DNA from 2 places in the Glutamicibacter soli genome. Region 1 is predicted to be linked to the other one. Evidence: riboswitches for the same ligand, from Rfam matches in the RefSeq annotation. Region 1 holds a riboswitch; the other holds the start of a gene.
What was found. A riboswitch is a leader RNA that binds a small molecule or an ion and turns the genes downstream of it on or off. The one in region 1 is predicted to bind S-adenosylmethionine.
Positions count from the first base shown of each region.

Region 2: it holds a riboswitch for S-adenosylmethionine, as region 1 does, so the genes downstream of both, ACTX90_RS03700 (O-acetylhomoserine aminocarboxypropyltransferase/cysteine synthase family protein) here and ACTX90_RS04820 (bifunctional o-acetylhomoserine/o-acetylserine sulfhydrylase) in region 1, are expected to answer to the same signal.

Region 1 covers NZ_CM125969.1:1,003,921-1,011,037, forward strand. Annotated here, with positions in the region: gene ACTX90_RS04800 (CPBP family intramembrane glutamic endopeptidase) at 1-573, shown strand, start outside; gene ACTX90_RS04805 (GNAT family acetyltransferase) at 594-1,007, shown strand; gene ACTX90_RS04810 (hypothetical protein) at 1,133-2,437, shown strand; gene ACTX90_RS04815 (VOC family protein) at 2,524-3,168, opposite strand; SAM riboswitch class IV at 3,342-3,460, shown strand; gene ACTX90_RS04820 (bifunctional o-acetylhomoserine/o-acetylserine sulfhydrylase) at 3,550-4,893, shown strand; gene metX (homoserine O-acetyltransferase MetX) at 4,896-6,044, shown strand; gene ACTX90_RS04830 (SGNH/GDSL hydrolase family protein) at 6,118-6,969, opposite strand; gene ACTX90_RS04835 (hypothetical protein) at 7,025-7,117, opposite strand, start outside.
Region 2 covers NZ_CM125969.1:765,509-772,625, reverse strand. Annotated here, with positions in the region: gene ACTX90_RS03715 (hypothetical protein) at 1-61, opposite strand, end outside; gene ACTX90_RS03710 (hypothetical protein) at 248-580, opposite strand; gene ACTX90_RS03705 (cystathionine gamma-synthase) at 744-1,949, opposite strand; gene ACTX90_RS03700 (O-acetylhomoserine aminocarboxypropyltransferase/cysteine synthase family protein) at 1,946-3,262, opposite strand; SAM riboswitch class I at 3,403-3,493, opposite strand; gene ACTX90_RS03695 (LysR family transcriptional regulator) at 3,715-4,656, opposite strand; gene ACTX90_RS03690 (putative oxygenase MesX) at 4,779-5,771, shown strand; gene ACTX90_RS03685 (methionine synthase) at 5,809-6,849, shown strand; gene ACTX90_RS03680 (flavin reductase family protein) at 6,925-7,117, shown strand, end outside.

The sequences.
Region 1 (7,117 bases):
GCCTACCAGCTGCTGGACATCGTTTTCGCCCTGGTTCCCGTGCTGCTGGCGCTTTATCTCATGAAGCGCAGCACCGGCACCACCGTGTCGATGATCGGCTTCGACCTGCGCAAACCCGGGCGGGATACGCTGCTGGGCGCCGGCCTGTTCCTGGCCATGGGCCTGGGAACCCTCGGAGTCTACGCTGCGGGCAGGGCTTTGGGCATCACCACGGCGCTGTCCACCGCGAACCTCGGGGACTACTGGTGGAGCGTCCCGGTGCTCATGCTCTCGGCCGCACGCCACGCGGTGCTGGAGGAAGTGATCATGCTCGGCTTCCTGTTCACCTACGTCCGCAAGCTCAAGCTGGGACTGTGGACCACGATCCTAGCCTCGGCGCTGATCCGCGGCAGCTACCACCTCTACCAAGGCATCGGGCCGATGATCGGCAACGTGGTCATGGGTGTGGTGTTCGGCTGGGTCTACCACCGCTACGGCCGGGTCATGCCCTTGGTGATCGCGCACTTCCTGCTCGATGCCATCGGCTTCGTCGGCTACCTGCTGCTCGGACCGGCGATTGGCATCGGCGCGTAGCCTTCCCATAGCCTTCTGACATGGAATTAATCGAACTTTCCGAGGCCTGGGTCGAGCGGGCTGTCGCGCTGTGGGAACACACCGGGCTGACCCGACCGTGGAACGATCCGCACGCCGACGCCCGCAAGGCCCTCGCGGGCCCTGAGTCCACCATCCTGGCGCTCGTCCAGGGGGAGCGGCTGGCCGCCACCGCCATGGCCGGAGATGACGGGCATCGCGGCTGGCTTTACTACGTCGCCGTCGACCCCGACTTGCAGGACCAGGGCTGCGGGTGGCGCATCGTCGAAGCGGCAGCAGAATGGCTGCGCGCCCGGGGAACCGTCAAGGTCCAGCTGATGGTCCGCGCCGGCAATGACTCGGTTACGCAGTTCTACGAAAAACTCGGTTTCGAACGCCTGAACGTCGCAGTGCTGGGCAAACGGCTGGTTCCCTAACCAGCAGGGTATTTGAAGCGGACGTCCAGAAAAAGCGGATAAAGTTACTCCGGTACAAAATATCCGCCAATCTGATGAAAGACTTCCTGATGAGAGAGCATCCGTCAGGAACTCGAAGGGAAGACATGCAGTTCGCCGAACTCTGGAGCAAGTCGCGGGCTTGCCTCGCGCTGATGGCGATGCTGATCTTCACCGAGCTCTTGGCGCTGCTGGTTCCGGTGGAGACCGAACATACCAGCAGGGAAGGCCTGAGCGTCGCCTCCTCCTTCGGCATGCTCTTCTGCGGCGTCGTGCTGGGCACCTACGCCGCATGGGTGGGCGGCCGCTTCGGCATCGCGGCCCTGCGCCGGGTACGCGGACCGCACCGCATCGCGGCAACCGCCCTGCAGCTGCTGGCGCCCCCGCTGGTTGTCGGCGCCAGCGCCTACCTGCTGGGCTACGCGACGGTGATGTACCGGATGGGCGAAGTGTTCGTCCCCGACCCCGGACTATTCCTGCTCTCCATGCTCATGATGCTGGGCCTGTGCCTGGGCGGTTTGGGGCTGGGACTGCTGTTCGCCCCGAAGCTGGCCATCGGGCTGAGCATCGTGTTGTTCTCCGGACTGCAACTGCTTTCCCTGGTGGCCCCTGGCCCCATGCTGAGCAACATGGCAGGGCTTTCAGAGTGCTGCACCCGGGATTCGGCACCGAATCCCATAGTCATCCAGGCAGTCGCCCTGTGCTATCTGGGCTGGTCGATGTTGGGCGTGTTGGCCATCTGCGTCAAGGCGCAGAACATGAACCGAATGGCGCGTCGCGCGCTGGCCGTGGCCGGAGCATTGTCGCTGACAGTGCTCTGGGGCGGCGGGGCGCTGGCGGCGCAGGATGCGGGCGAAGAGCAGCAGCTCAGCCGCACCTCCGAGCTACGCTGCGAAGAACCCGGCGACGGGCACGAGTACTGTTTCTGGCCCGGGGAAGCGGAGCACTGGAACGACTGGAGGTCTAACATCACCGCGGGTGTCGGCCAGTTGGAACAGGCCACAGGAATCCAGCAGCCGCGCATCATCACCAGCAGCAAGGCCCATGCCGAGGCAACCGGCGGTCTGCTGCTGGGCTTCGAGGACCGCTATTCCCCGGAAACCGTCAAGTGGGATCTGGCCATGAAAATGTCGGTCAACCCCACCGAACAATGTTTGGGCAGCCTTGCGGCGAGCCACGGCATTGTTGGCACCTCGAGTGCCGCTACCGAAGCGCAGCGGCACATGTGGGCGCAGTCCAACCTGCTGTACCAATGGTGGACTACAAAGGCAGACCGGGAATTCGTCGACTCAGCCCAGTCTGAGCAGCTCGACGCGCTGAACGCGCTGGACGAGCAGTCCCAAATCAGCTGGGTGAAACGGGCGGCCGCGGGAGTCGAAAACTGCCAGCTGGTGCAGCTACCCGGATCCTAGGGCTGCACCAACCGTCCAATTAACAAGCAAAGGTAGGTGGGGACTCCATTGTCCCCGCCTATCTTGTGCTGTGGTCCCCGATGTTCCTAGAGAACGACCGTGCCCTTGGCGGTATTGAAAGTTACCGACAGGATGCCCGGCGTCCCGTTGGGAGCTTGGTACTTGGTGGTCACCGGTCCGAGATTCACGTTCTCCGGCTGCCCCAGCCATTCAAGCACGCGCTCGCGGGATCCTGCAATGTTGATCTCGCTGATTTCACCGGTAGGCTCCAGCGCGCGCGACGGATGCAGGTCCTCGGTGCCGTCGTCCCAGCGCAGCAGATAGGGCACCTGCGGATCCGCGATCAGGCCCTTGATGCCGATCTGCTGCCAGGTCAGTTCGCGGCCGTCGGGGAACTTGCGGTTCCCGGGAACTGCCTTGCGTTCCAGGCGTTCTTCCGCTCCGCTCAGGTCGTCCAATGACACGCACCAACCCATCCAGCCGCCGCCCAGCTCGGAGCGCGCGCGCACGGCCTGTCCGAAAGGTGCCTTGAGGCTGGCCGGATGGTTCAGTACCTCGACGACCTCAAGGTACTGGTTGTGCTTCAGCGGGAAAATTACATTGCGAGTTCCAAACCGTGGATGCACGCCTCCCTTGACGAATTCCAGGCCCAGGGACTCTGCAATTCTTTCAGCGGTTGGCATCAGCCCATCCGGGCCGCATGCGTACGTAACGTGATCTAGCCTCATCATGTGCCAATCATGACAACAATGTGATCCCAGTCTCTACTTAGGTGATCCTAAGATCTGGACTCTTGTCGAATTCTGTGCAATAAGACGTCGCTCGGACGTGAATATGACCGATTGAGACTCTGGATCCGGCCTCGGGTTGCCAAGATATTCGATTTTCGGGCACACTGGTGGCAGGTCATGAGTCCCAGTAACAAGCCCCGGCTTACTGGGCGGCAACCCTCCAACCGCGGTGGGGTGCCCCGGGTGAAGACCTGGCCCTTGAGCCGCTCGGCGTCAAGGACAAGCGCGGGTTACCCCTCTGGCAGCACCTCGTTGAGGTTCTTCCCGGTGGTGTGTGTTCAGTGGTGTACCCCCATAGTTACAGAACTTTTGGAGGCTGCCATGAGCAACAATTGGTCGTTTGAAACCCGTCAGATCCACGCAGGACAGAGCCCTGACCCGGTTACCGGTGCTCGCTCCCTGCCGATCTTCCAGACCACGTCCTTCGTCTTCCCGAGCGCCGAAAGCGCCGCAGCGCGCTTCGCCCTGCAGGAGCTGGAGCCGATCTACACCCGCATCGGCAACCCGACCACCGAGGCCGTGGAAACCCGCATCGCCGACCTCGAAGGCGGCGTGGGCGCACTGCTGCTGTCCTCCGGCCAGGCGGCAACCACCTTCGCGATCCTGAACATCGCCGAGGCCGGCGACCACCTGGTGGCCAGCCCGAGCCTCTACGGCGGAACCCAGAACCTGCTCAAGCACACGCTGAAGAAGCTGGGCGTCGAGGTCACTTTCGTTTCCGACCCGGACAACCTGCAGGAATGGCGCGACGCCGTCCAGCCGAACACCAAGGCGTTCTTCGGCGAGACCATCTCCAATCCGCGCCAGGATGTGCTGGACATCGAGGGCATTTCCGCGATCGCCCACGAGGTCGGCGTGCCGCTGCTGGTTGACAGCACCCTGGCTACCCCGTACCTGATCCGCCCCATCGAATGGGGTGCGGACATCGTGATCCATTCGGCCACCAAGTTCCTCGGCGGCCACGGCACCGCGATCGCCGGCGTGATCGTAGATTCGGGCAACTTCGACTTCTCCAAGGATCCCGAGCGCTTCCCGAGCTTCAACACCCCCGACGAGTCCTACAACGGCCTGGTCTACGCCCGCGACTTGGGCGTCAATGGCATCCTCGGCGCCAACCTGGCCTACATCCTCAAGGCCCGCGTGCAGCTGCTGCGCGACCTGGGTTCGGCCCCGGCGCCGTTCAACGCGTTCTTGATCGCCCAGGGTCTGGAGACCCTGTCCCTGCGCATCGAACGCCACGTGGAGAACGCCTCCGCTGTCGCGAACTGGCTCGAAGCCCGCGCCGATGTGGAAGCTGTGGCCTACGCCGGCTTGGAATCCTCGCCGTGGTTCGAGCGCGGACGCAAGTACAGCCCGAAGGGCGCCGGCTCGGTGCTGGCCTTCGACCTGCCCGGTGGAGTCGAAGCCGGCAAGGTTTTTGTGGACGCATTGCAGCTGCACTCCCATGTGGCGAACCTGGGTGACGTCCGCTCGCTGGTCATCCACCCGGCCTCCACCACCCATGCCCAGCTCTCCGACGCGGAGCGCCTGGCCGCCGGGGTGCGCCCGGGACTGGTGCGCCTGAGCGTCGGGCTGGAGAACATCAACGACATCCTGGCCGACCTCGAGCTTGGGTTCCAGGCGGTCGCAGCCCTTGAGGGCAAGGAACTGCAGGAAACCCGCTAGGCATGGCATCCATTGTGACTACCGAAGACACCATCGGCACCGAAGAGCTCGCCGAAGGGACCCACGGCATTTTGCGCCGTGCGTCCGTGGGCGAGTACTCCTTCGAGTTCGGCGGCTACCTGCCGCAGGTGGCCCTGGCCTACGAAACCTGGGGGGAGCTGAATTCCGAGCGCAGCAACGCAGTGCTGGTGATGCACGCCCTGACCGGAGACGCCCACGTCTCCCGGGGCGATTCGCAAACCGACGGCTGGTGGGAGGACTTCGTCGGCCCCGGCCTGACAGTGGACACCGACCGCTTCTACGTGGTCTCGGTGAACATGGTCGGCGGTTGCAATGGATCCACCGGCCCCGCATCGCTGGATGAGCAAGGTGTGCCGTGGGGTTCGCGTTTCCCGTTCGTCACCATCAAGGATTCGGTACGGCTGGAGCAAAGGTTGGCTACACAGCTGGGAATTGAGCGCTGGCATACCGTGCTCGGCGGGTCCATGGGCGGAGCCCGGGCCCTGGAATACGCGGTTGAATTCCCTGAGCAGGTCGCGAACCTGGTGGTCATGGCTTCCACCGGCCAAGCCAGCGCAGAACAGATAGCGTTCGCGCAGGTGCAGACCCAATCCATCCGGCTTGATCCGCATTTCGCCGGGGGAGACTACTACCAGAACCAGGCGCGCCCGGACGAGGGGCTGGGACTGGCCCGCCGGCTGGCCCACCTGACCTACCGTTCCGAGGCGGAGCTGGAGCACCGCTTCGGCCGCAAGGCGCAGGACGGCGAGGTCCCCGATGCTCCCTTCGAAGGGCGCCGTGGACGCTACCAGGTGGAGAGCTACCTGGACCACCAGGCCAGCAAGCTGGTCAACCGCTTCGACGCGAACAGCTACCTGGTCCTCACCGAGGCCTTGATGAGCCACGACGTGGCCCGCGGGCATGAATCCTTCGAACACGCGCTGGCGCGGCTGGAACAGGTCAACGTGCTGGTGGCGGCAGTGAAGTCCGACCGCCTGTACTACCCGGAGCAGTCGGTGAAGCTCGCTGCTTCCCTGGCCACGCCCAAGCCGGTGCACTACATCGATTCGCCGATCGGCCACGACGGATTCCTGACAGACGCCGCCCAGCTGGACGGGGTGCTGCGCACACTGGTTTTCGACGAGGACTAATCGAGAGCGACATGGCATGGAACGAAGGCCGCACCACCAGTTATCGGTGATGCGGCCTTCGGCATGTTCGGGGCTAGGGAGCGCTGTCGCCGGCTCCCAGCGAGTCGTTCGGCGTGCTCTCGGCAAAAGGCGTCGGGGTGGGGCGCTTGGCCGTGATGCCGTCGCCTGAAGACTGGTGGCGCAGCCGGCGCAGTACCCACGGGGCCAGGTGCTCGCGGGCCCAGTGCAGGTCCTCGATCCGCGCTTCCTTCCAGCTGCGGGTGTCCTCGACTGCGTCGATGCGGGTGTCAAGCGTGTGCGGGACGTTCAAGGCATCCAGTGCCATCGCCGCAATGCGCTGGTGGCCCAGCGGCGAGAAGTGCAGGCGGTCCGCAGACCACATCACCGGCTGGTGCAGTTCGCGCAGCGCCCACATGTCTGCCACGATCGCGTCGTAGCGTGCGGCGACGGTGCGGACATTCTCGTTGTAGATGGCCACGCGGCCGCGGATGCTTCCGAGCACCGGAGTATCCCGGATATCCGGCCCGGTGAACAGCAGGATGGTGGCCCCCGTGGAATTCAGCCGGGAAATCGTGGAATCGAGCTGGTCGGCGATCTTGTCCGGATCCCCTCCCGGGCGCAGCACGTCGTTGCCTCCGGCGCAGATGGAAATCAAGTCGGGCTTCAGATCAATGGTCGGCTGGACCTGCTCCTCGATGATCTGGGCAATCAGCCGGCCGCGGATCGCGAGGTTGGCGTAGGCGAAGTCAGGCACGCCCCGACTGAGCTCCTGGGCCAGACGGTCGGCCCAGCCGCGGAAGGACTGCGGGGCCAGGGGATCGGGGTCTCCCACGCCCTCGGTGAAAGAATCGCCGACCGCTACATAGCGCCGCCAAGGGTGCACCGTGGAATTCTCGGAATCAGGAGTTTCGAAACTTGGGGAAATAGCCACAAGCTACATTGTTACTCGTTAGTAACGTTGTGTCAACGATTCGAGAAAACTATCCGAGCAGGACCTTGCTGCGGGCCTCGGCGTATTCCTCGGCGCTGATCAACTGCTTGGAACGCAGATCGTCCAGCTCACGCAGCCGGTC
Region 2 (7,117 bases), 240 kb from region 1:
CGAAAATCGGAGCGGCAGGAAGATCAATTACATTAATGATCTCCAGAGTTATGTGCTTCATACACCCACGCTAGGACTACCGAGGGTCCGTTGCGCTCATCCGAACCTCTAACGGCGGATGGCTATGGTGCCCGTAAACCGGTCGCCCTACATGGCTAGCTGGCCGTTCTCAGCGTCCCAGACCTACCCCGGCCTCCGTTGAGGATTGCGGTACCCACGCGAGTGGCTTTCAACGTCATTGGATTCTTCAAGAGACATGAGACCTATTTTCCATGGCGGCATGCTGCAGGACACCTGTGTTCTTGACCAGCAACACAATAGCCAGCAAATCCAGAACGACAACCATCAGCACGGAACCGTGCGCTGCCAACCACATCAATTCCGAGTTCGGAAGCATCTGGCCCGGATCAATACTGGATTCCGATTCCATGCGGCCAATGGCGGCGCTGTCGGCAATCAGCCACAAGGCAAAGAAGGCCAGCACGGTGATGTTCAAACCGACCATGTCCACCGCACCCGCGATGCCAAGTGTTTTCATTGGATTTTGCGACCTGTTCGGCTCCCGGAATGCAGTTGTCATTTTGGTTCCCCAATCACAGTTACCGGAGATCATCGCATTTGGAACCCAGTATTCCGTGCATGGCGCGCACCACAGGAGAGAATTAACTGAGCCGTGCCAACGATTTGCCGTCGACGCGAGCTTTCCGGTGCGGAAGACCACCGGACAATCTTCTGACGGCAGATCAAGCGGTAGCAAAGCTCTGGTGCTGAATACTGCCGGCCCTGGACGCCTTTGCCGCTGCAGCGAACCCGCGTTCCAGGTCGCCCAACAGGTCGTCGGCTTCCTCGATGCCCACCGACAGCCGCACCAGATTCGCAGGGATTTCCAGCGGGGTGCCGATCAACGACGCATGGGTCATTTCCCGCGGATAGCAGACCAGGGATTCCACCCCGCCCAGCGACACCGAGAGCTGGAAGAGCTCCATAGACTCGGCGAAGGCGCGGGCGGCTGCCTCGTCAGCCAACTGCAGCGAGAGGATCCCGCCGAAGTCCCGCTGCTGCCGGGTGGCGAGCTCGTGTCCTGGATGCCCGGGTAGCCCCGGGTAGTAGACACGAGTGACATCCGGCCGGTCCTCCAGCCATCCGGCCAGCGTTGAGGCGGTGGTGCAGTGGCGTTCCATGCGCAGGCCCAGGGTCTTCAGCCCGCGCGAGGCCAGGTAGTTGTCCTGCGGCCCGGACACCGCGCCGCCGGCGAACTGTTGGTAGCCCACGGCCTCGGCCAGCGACTGCCCGCGGTGCAGGTGCTCCCCCACGATCACCGCGCCGCCAAGCACGTCCGAGTGCCCGCCGATGTACTTGGTGGTCGAGTGCACCACCGCGTGCGCGCCGAATTCCAGCGGACGCTGCAGGTACGGGGTGGCGAAGGTGTTGTCCACGACTAGCAGCGCGCCGGCTTCCGCGGCCACGGAGGCCCAGCCTGCCAGATCAGCGATGCCCAGCAGCGGGTTGGAGGGGGTTTCCACCCACAGCAGCGCGGTGTTCGGGCGCAGCGCTGCGCGCACCGCATCGAGGTTGGTGATGTCCACGGCGCTGGCGGTGATGCCCCACTTGTGGTGCAGGCGGGTGATCAGCCGGTTGGTGCCGCCGTAGCCGTCGGCGCCCAGCACGATGTGGTCGCCCGGGGCGAGCAGCGCCCGCAGCAGCGCGTCTTCCGCCGCGATCCCGGAGGCGAAGGAGAAGCCTGCGGCTCCGCCTTCCAAAGCGGTGAGCTGGGTTTCGAACCCGTTGCGGGTCGGGTTGGATCCGCGGGAGTACTCGTGGCCCGCGCGCAGCACGTTGATGCCGTCCTGGATGAAGGTGCTGGTCTGGTAGATCGGAGGGATCACCGCACCGGTGTGCGGATCCTTTTCCTGGCCGGCGTGCACCGCCAGCGTGTTGAAGCCGCTCATGCGAAGCTCTCCTCTCGGGTGGCGGCCTGGGCCGCATTCAGCGCGCGGTCCAGGTCGCGGATCAAGTCTGCGGGGTCTTCCAGTCCTACCGAGATCCGCAGCACCGCGCGGTTCAGGCCCGCGTCGGCCAGCTGCGCTTCGGAGAGCCGGCAGTGGGTCATGGTGGCAGGGTGGGCGATCATGGTGCGGGTGTCGCCGATGTTGGCGGCCAGCACAATCACCTCCAGGCTGTCGATGAACGCGGAGACCAGGGCCTCGTCGTGCAGTTCCACCGCCAGCACGCTGCCGGTGCCGCGCGGGAAGAAGCGTTTGGCCCGCTCAAAGTGCGGGTGCCCGGGCCGGCTGGGGTGGTGCACCTGCGCCACCGCGGGGTGCGCCTGCAGGAAGTTTGCCAACAGCAGCAGGTTCTGCTGCGCCGCGGCGGTGCGCACGGACAGCGTCTCGATGCCTGTCAGGATGCCATGGGCGCTGGCCGCCGGCAGGGTCGGGCCCAAGTCATGCAGGAACTTGGAACGCACCAGCATGGAATAGGCTCCGGCCCCGTAGCGTTCGAGCAGCGAGGTGCCGGCGTAGCGGGCCCGCGGCGCGGCGACCTGCGCCCAGCGGACCGGGTCCGAGAAGTCGAAGGTCCCGGAGTCCACGACCACGCCGCCGAGCACCTGGCCGTGGCCGGCCAGGGCCTTGGTGGCCGAATGCACCACGATGTCCGCGCCGTGCAGCAGCGGCCGGAAGTTTGCAGGGGTGGCCAGTGTGTTGTCCACGACCACCGGGATGTTGTGGCGGTGGGCGATCTCGCTGAGCGCCGGCAAATCCGGCAGCGTGGACAGCGGGTTGGTGACCGATTCAAGGAAAAACGCGCGGGTGTCTTCCTCGATGGCGGCCTCCCATGCCGCCGGGTCATCCGGGTCCACGAAGCTGATGCGGATGCCGAAGTCGTTGAATGAATCGGTGAGCAGGTCCACGGTGCCGCCGTACAGCTGGCTGGAGGCGATGATGTGCTTGGGTCCCTGGGTTAGCGCCAGCAGCGCCAGCGCCACGGCAGCCTGGCCGGTGGCGGTGGCCACCGCGTTGGCTCCGGCTTCCAATGCGGCGGCGCGCTGCTCGAAGACCGACACCGTGGGGTTCCCGGTGCGCGAATAGGTGAAGCCCGACTGGCGCAGCGCGAACTTCTCCACCGCATCGGCGTGCGAGGGAAATTCGTAGGCCGCGGAGGAATACAGCGGCACGGTCAGCGGTCGGTAGTCCCCGCTCGGGGTGTATCCGGCGTGGATCGCCGCGGTTGACTGCTGTGCGAGGTCTCGTGGCTGGGCCATGGCAGTACTCCTTCTCGTTGTGTAGTCCACGAGAGAGTGCACCGAACACGGTGCCGCGCACCGCCGGTGCCAGGCCGATTGCCGGCCTGGACATCACGGTACGAGGCACAGCGCCGCGGTTTATAACGCGGCTCGGAGCTGCTCCATCGTTCCTGGCATTAGCACCTTTCGGTTTCCCGATGGTTGCTGCGACGTCGACGAGCCAGATCTCTTAGTCGCTCTAGATGGGTAAGTAGTTCCATGGTTGGCCACCGGTGCCGGCAGGCGCAAGCGGGGGCGCGGCCGGCGCTTAATGCAGTGCCGCGGCCCGTCATATGTCGCGGTTTCGTCATGCTGGGCCATGCCCCGTATGGCCCATGTGACGCGCTAAATGGGGCAAAAACCCCTGAATTCCGGGAATTATGGGCTTATATGTGTCGCGTGAGGACGAATTGAAGACTCACTATGACGTTTCAGCCCAGCAAGTGAACGCCGAACTCGGAGACCACCGAGCGTACTTCCTCAAGGTAGCGCTGGGCCTGTTCGGTCAGCGGGATCGCAGCGTGGTCGATCCAGCCGATCTCGATCCGCTCGTCGATATCCAGCGGGATGGCAACGATGGACGGGTCCAGCTCGTCGCTGATGATGCCGGTGGAGATCGTGTACCCGCCTAGGCCGATCATGAGGTTGAAGATGGTCGCGCGGTCCGAGACCCTGATCTCGCGCTTGCTGGAGAGGGTGGAGAGGATTTCCTCGGCGAAGTAGAACGAGTTGTTCGCGCCCTGGTCGAAGGTCAGCCGGGGCAGGTCCTCGAGGTCCTCCAGGGTGGCGCGCCGGCGGGATGCCAGCGGGTTGGTGCGCGAGATGAAGATGTGCGGATCTGCAAGGAACAGCGGGTGGAACACCAGCCGGGATTCGCGCAGCAGCTTGTCGATGACCTTGCGGTTGAAGTCGTTGCGGTAGAGGATACCTATTTCGCTGCGCAGCGTGCGCACGTCCTCGATGATCTCCTCAGTGCGGGTCTCGCGCAGCGAGAACTCGTACTCCTCGGCCCCGCTGGCCTGGACCATGCGCACGAACGCATCCACGGAGAACGAGTAGTGCTGGGTCGAAATGCCCAGCAGGCGGCGGGAAGGCGGGCGGCCCAGGTAGCGATGCTCCAGCAGCTGCACCTGTTCGAGCACCTGGCGGGCATAGCCCAGGAATTCAGCGCCCTCGACGGTGAGCGTCACGCCCTTGGCTGAACGCACCAGCAGCGTGCGCCCCAGGCGTGCTTCGAGCTCCTTCATCGCGGCAGACATGCTCGGCTGGGCCACGTAGAGCAGGTCAGCGGCCGCGGAGATCGAGCCCTCGGTCGCGACCGTGGTGAAGTAGCGAAGCTGTTGCAGCGTCAAGCCGCTTGCCTTTTGAACCATAGGCTGAGTCTATATCAATCCATAGTTAGCCCCAGTTACCCGATATCGAAAAAGGCCCTGCATGATTGAGGCATCCACTTGATTCAGGCCTGTCCAGGCCCATGAGCAACAGATTGGCCGCCATGGCAGACGCATTGACCTTCAGCATTTCCAGCACCGATTTCAACCAGGACTACACTCCAGCCGAGAGTTCGCGCATCACCACGAATTTCGCGAATCTGGCCCGCGGCGAGAACCGCCGGGAGAACCTGGGCAACGCGCTGACGATGATCGACCTGCGCCTGAATTCCCTGATGCACTGGGACAATCCGGACGGCGAGCGCTTCACGCTGAAGCTGGAAATCATCTCCGCCAACGTGCACTTCGACTCGGCACAGGGGGCGCAGGACTTCCCGCTGCTGGAGGTGTTGAACACCAGCATCCTGGACCGCTACACCGGGACGAGCACCCACGGCATCGTGGGCAATAATTTCTCTTCCTATGTGCGGGACTACGACTTCAGCGTGCTGCTGCCGGCAACTGCCGACGCCTCGGGCAAACCGGTGGTCCCGGAGGACTTCGGGGAGCTGCACGGCCGGCTTTTCCAGCACTTCCTTGACTCGGAAGCCTACCGCCAGCGCTTCGAGCAGCTGCCGGTGATCTGCATCAGCGTCTCCACCTCCAAGACCTACCGCCGCACCGGCAACAGCCACCCGGTGCTGGGCCTGGAATACCAGCAGGACGACTACTCCCTGACCGACGAGTACTTCGCGAAGATGGGCCTGCGCGTGCGCTACTTCATGCCCGCCGGCTCCGTCGCGCCGCTGGCCTTCTATTTCCGGGGCGACCTGCTGAACGACTACACCAACCTGCAGCTGGCCAGCACGATTGCCACCATGGAGACCTTCCAGAAGATCTACCGCCCGGAGATCTACAACGCGAACTCCCCGGCCCCGGCGGTCTACCGTCCGAGCCTGGAGGTGCAGGACTTCTCCCGCACGTTGGTCTCCTATGACCGCGAGGAACGCACCCGCCTGGGCGCGAGCCAGGGCAAGTACACCGAAGAACACTTCATCACCCCGAACCGCGCACTGCTCGAAGAGTGGGCCGCCGGCTACGCCGTCCCCGCCGCCTAAGCGCCCCTGAACACCTCACGAATTCAAAGGACCAGTTATGACCAACACCCTGCTTCCCACCTCCATCGTCGGCTCCCTGCCCAAGCCTTCGTGGCTCTCGGAAACCGAGACCCTGTGGTCGCCGTGGAAGCTTGAGGGGGCGGTGCTGCCCGAGGGCAAGCAGGACGCGATGCGCGCCGCGGTGCTGGAGCAGACCCGGCGCGGGATCGACATCATTTCCGACGGCGAGCAGACCCGCCAGCACTTCGTCACCACCTTCATTGAGCACCTGTCAGGCGTTGACTTCGAGAACAAGCAGACGGTGCTGATCCGCGACCGCTATGAGGCCAGCGTGCCCAGCGTGGTCGGCGCGGTGGAGCGCAAGGCCCCGGTCTTTCTGCAGGATGCGAAGTTCCTGCGCACCCTGACCGACCGCCAGATCAAGTGGACCCTGCCCGGCCCGATGACCATGGTGGACACCCTGCACGACGGCTACTACGGCAGCCGCGAGAAGCTGGCCTGGGAGTTCGCGGCCATCTTGAACCAGGAGGCCAAGGAACTGGAAGCCGCGGGCGTGGATGTCATCCAATTCGACGAGCCGGCGTTCAACGTGTTCTTCGACGAGGTGGCCGACTGGGGCGTGGCAGCGCTGGAGCGCGCCTGCGAGGGCCTGAAGGCCGAGACCGTGGCGCATATTTGTTTCGGCTACGGCATCAAGGCGAACAACGACTGGAAGGCGACCTTGGGCACCCAATGGCGCCATTACGAGAAGTCCTTCCCGTTGCTGCAGCGCTCCTCCATCGACACCATTTCCCTGGAATCCCACCACTCGAACGTCCCGGTGGAGGTCGTGGAGCTGGTGCGCGGCAAGCGGGTCATGCTCGGCGCCATCGACGTGGCGAATCAGCAGGTCGAGACCCCTGACGAGGTGGCGGAAACCCTGCGCAAGGCGCTGGCGTACATGGATGCTGACAAGCTCATCCCGAGCACCAATTGCGGCATGGCGCCGTTCCCCCGTGATGTGGCACTGGCCAAGCTAAGTGCGCTAAGCGCCGGGGCCGCTGTGCTGCGCGAGGAGCTTGTCGGCGCCCGCGTCTAAAATCGCAGTGGCGGAGCCGTCGCTGCCCCCGCGGAAGACTTCAAGGCGCTCTTTCGCGGGCGCTCCGGCGGCATCGTGCTGATTACCACCGATGCAGGACAGAGCCCGGTGGCGCTGACCAAGTCGTCGGTGACATCGGTGAGCGCGCAGCTGCCGTTGCAATTGTTATCAGTGGCTCGATTCTCTTCATCGTCTGCAGTGCTCTTCATTGGCCATTGCTTCATCGTGCATTTTCTTTATATGTGGGACGTAGAGGAAACGCAACTGA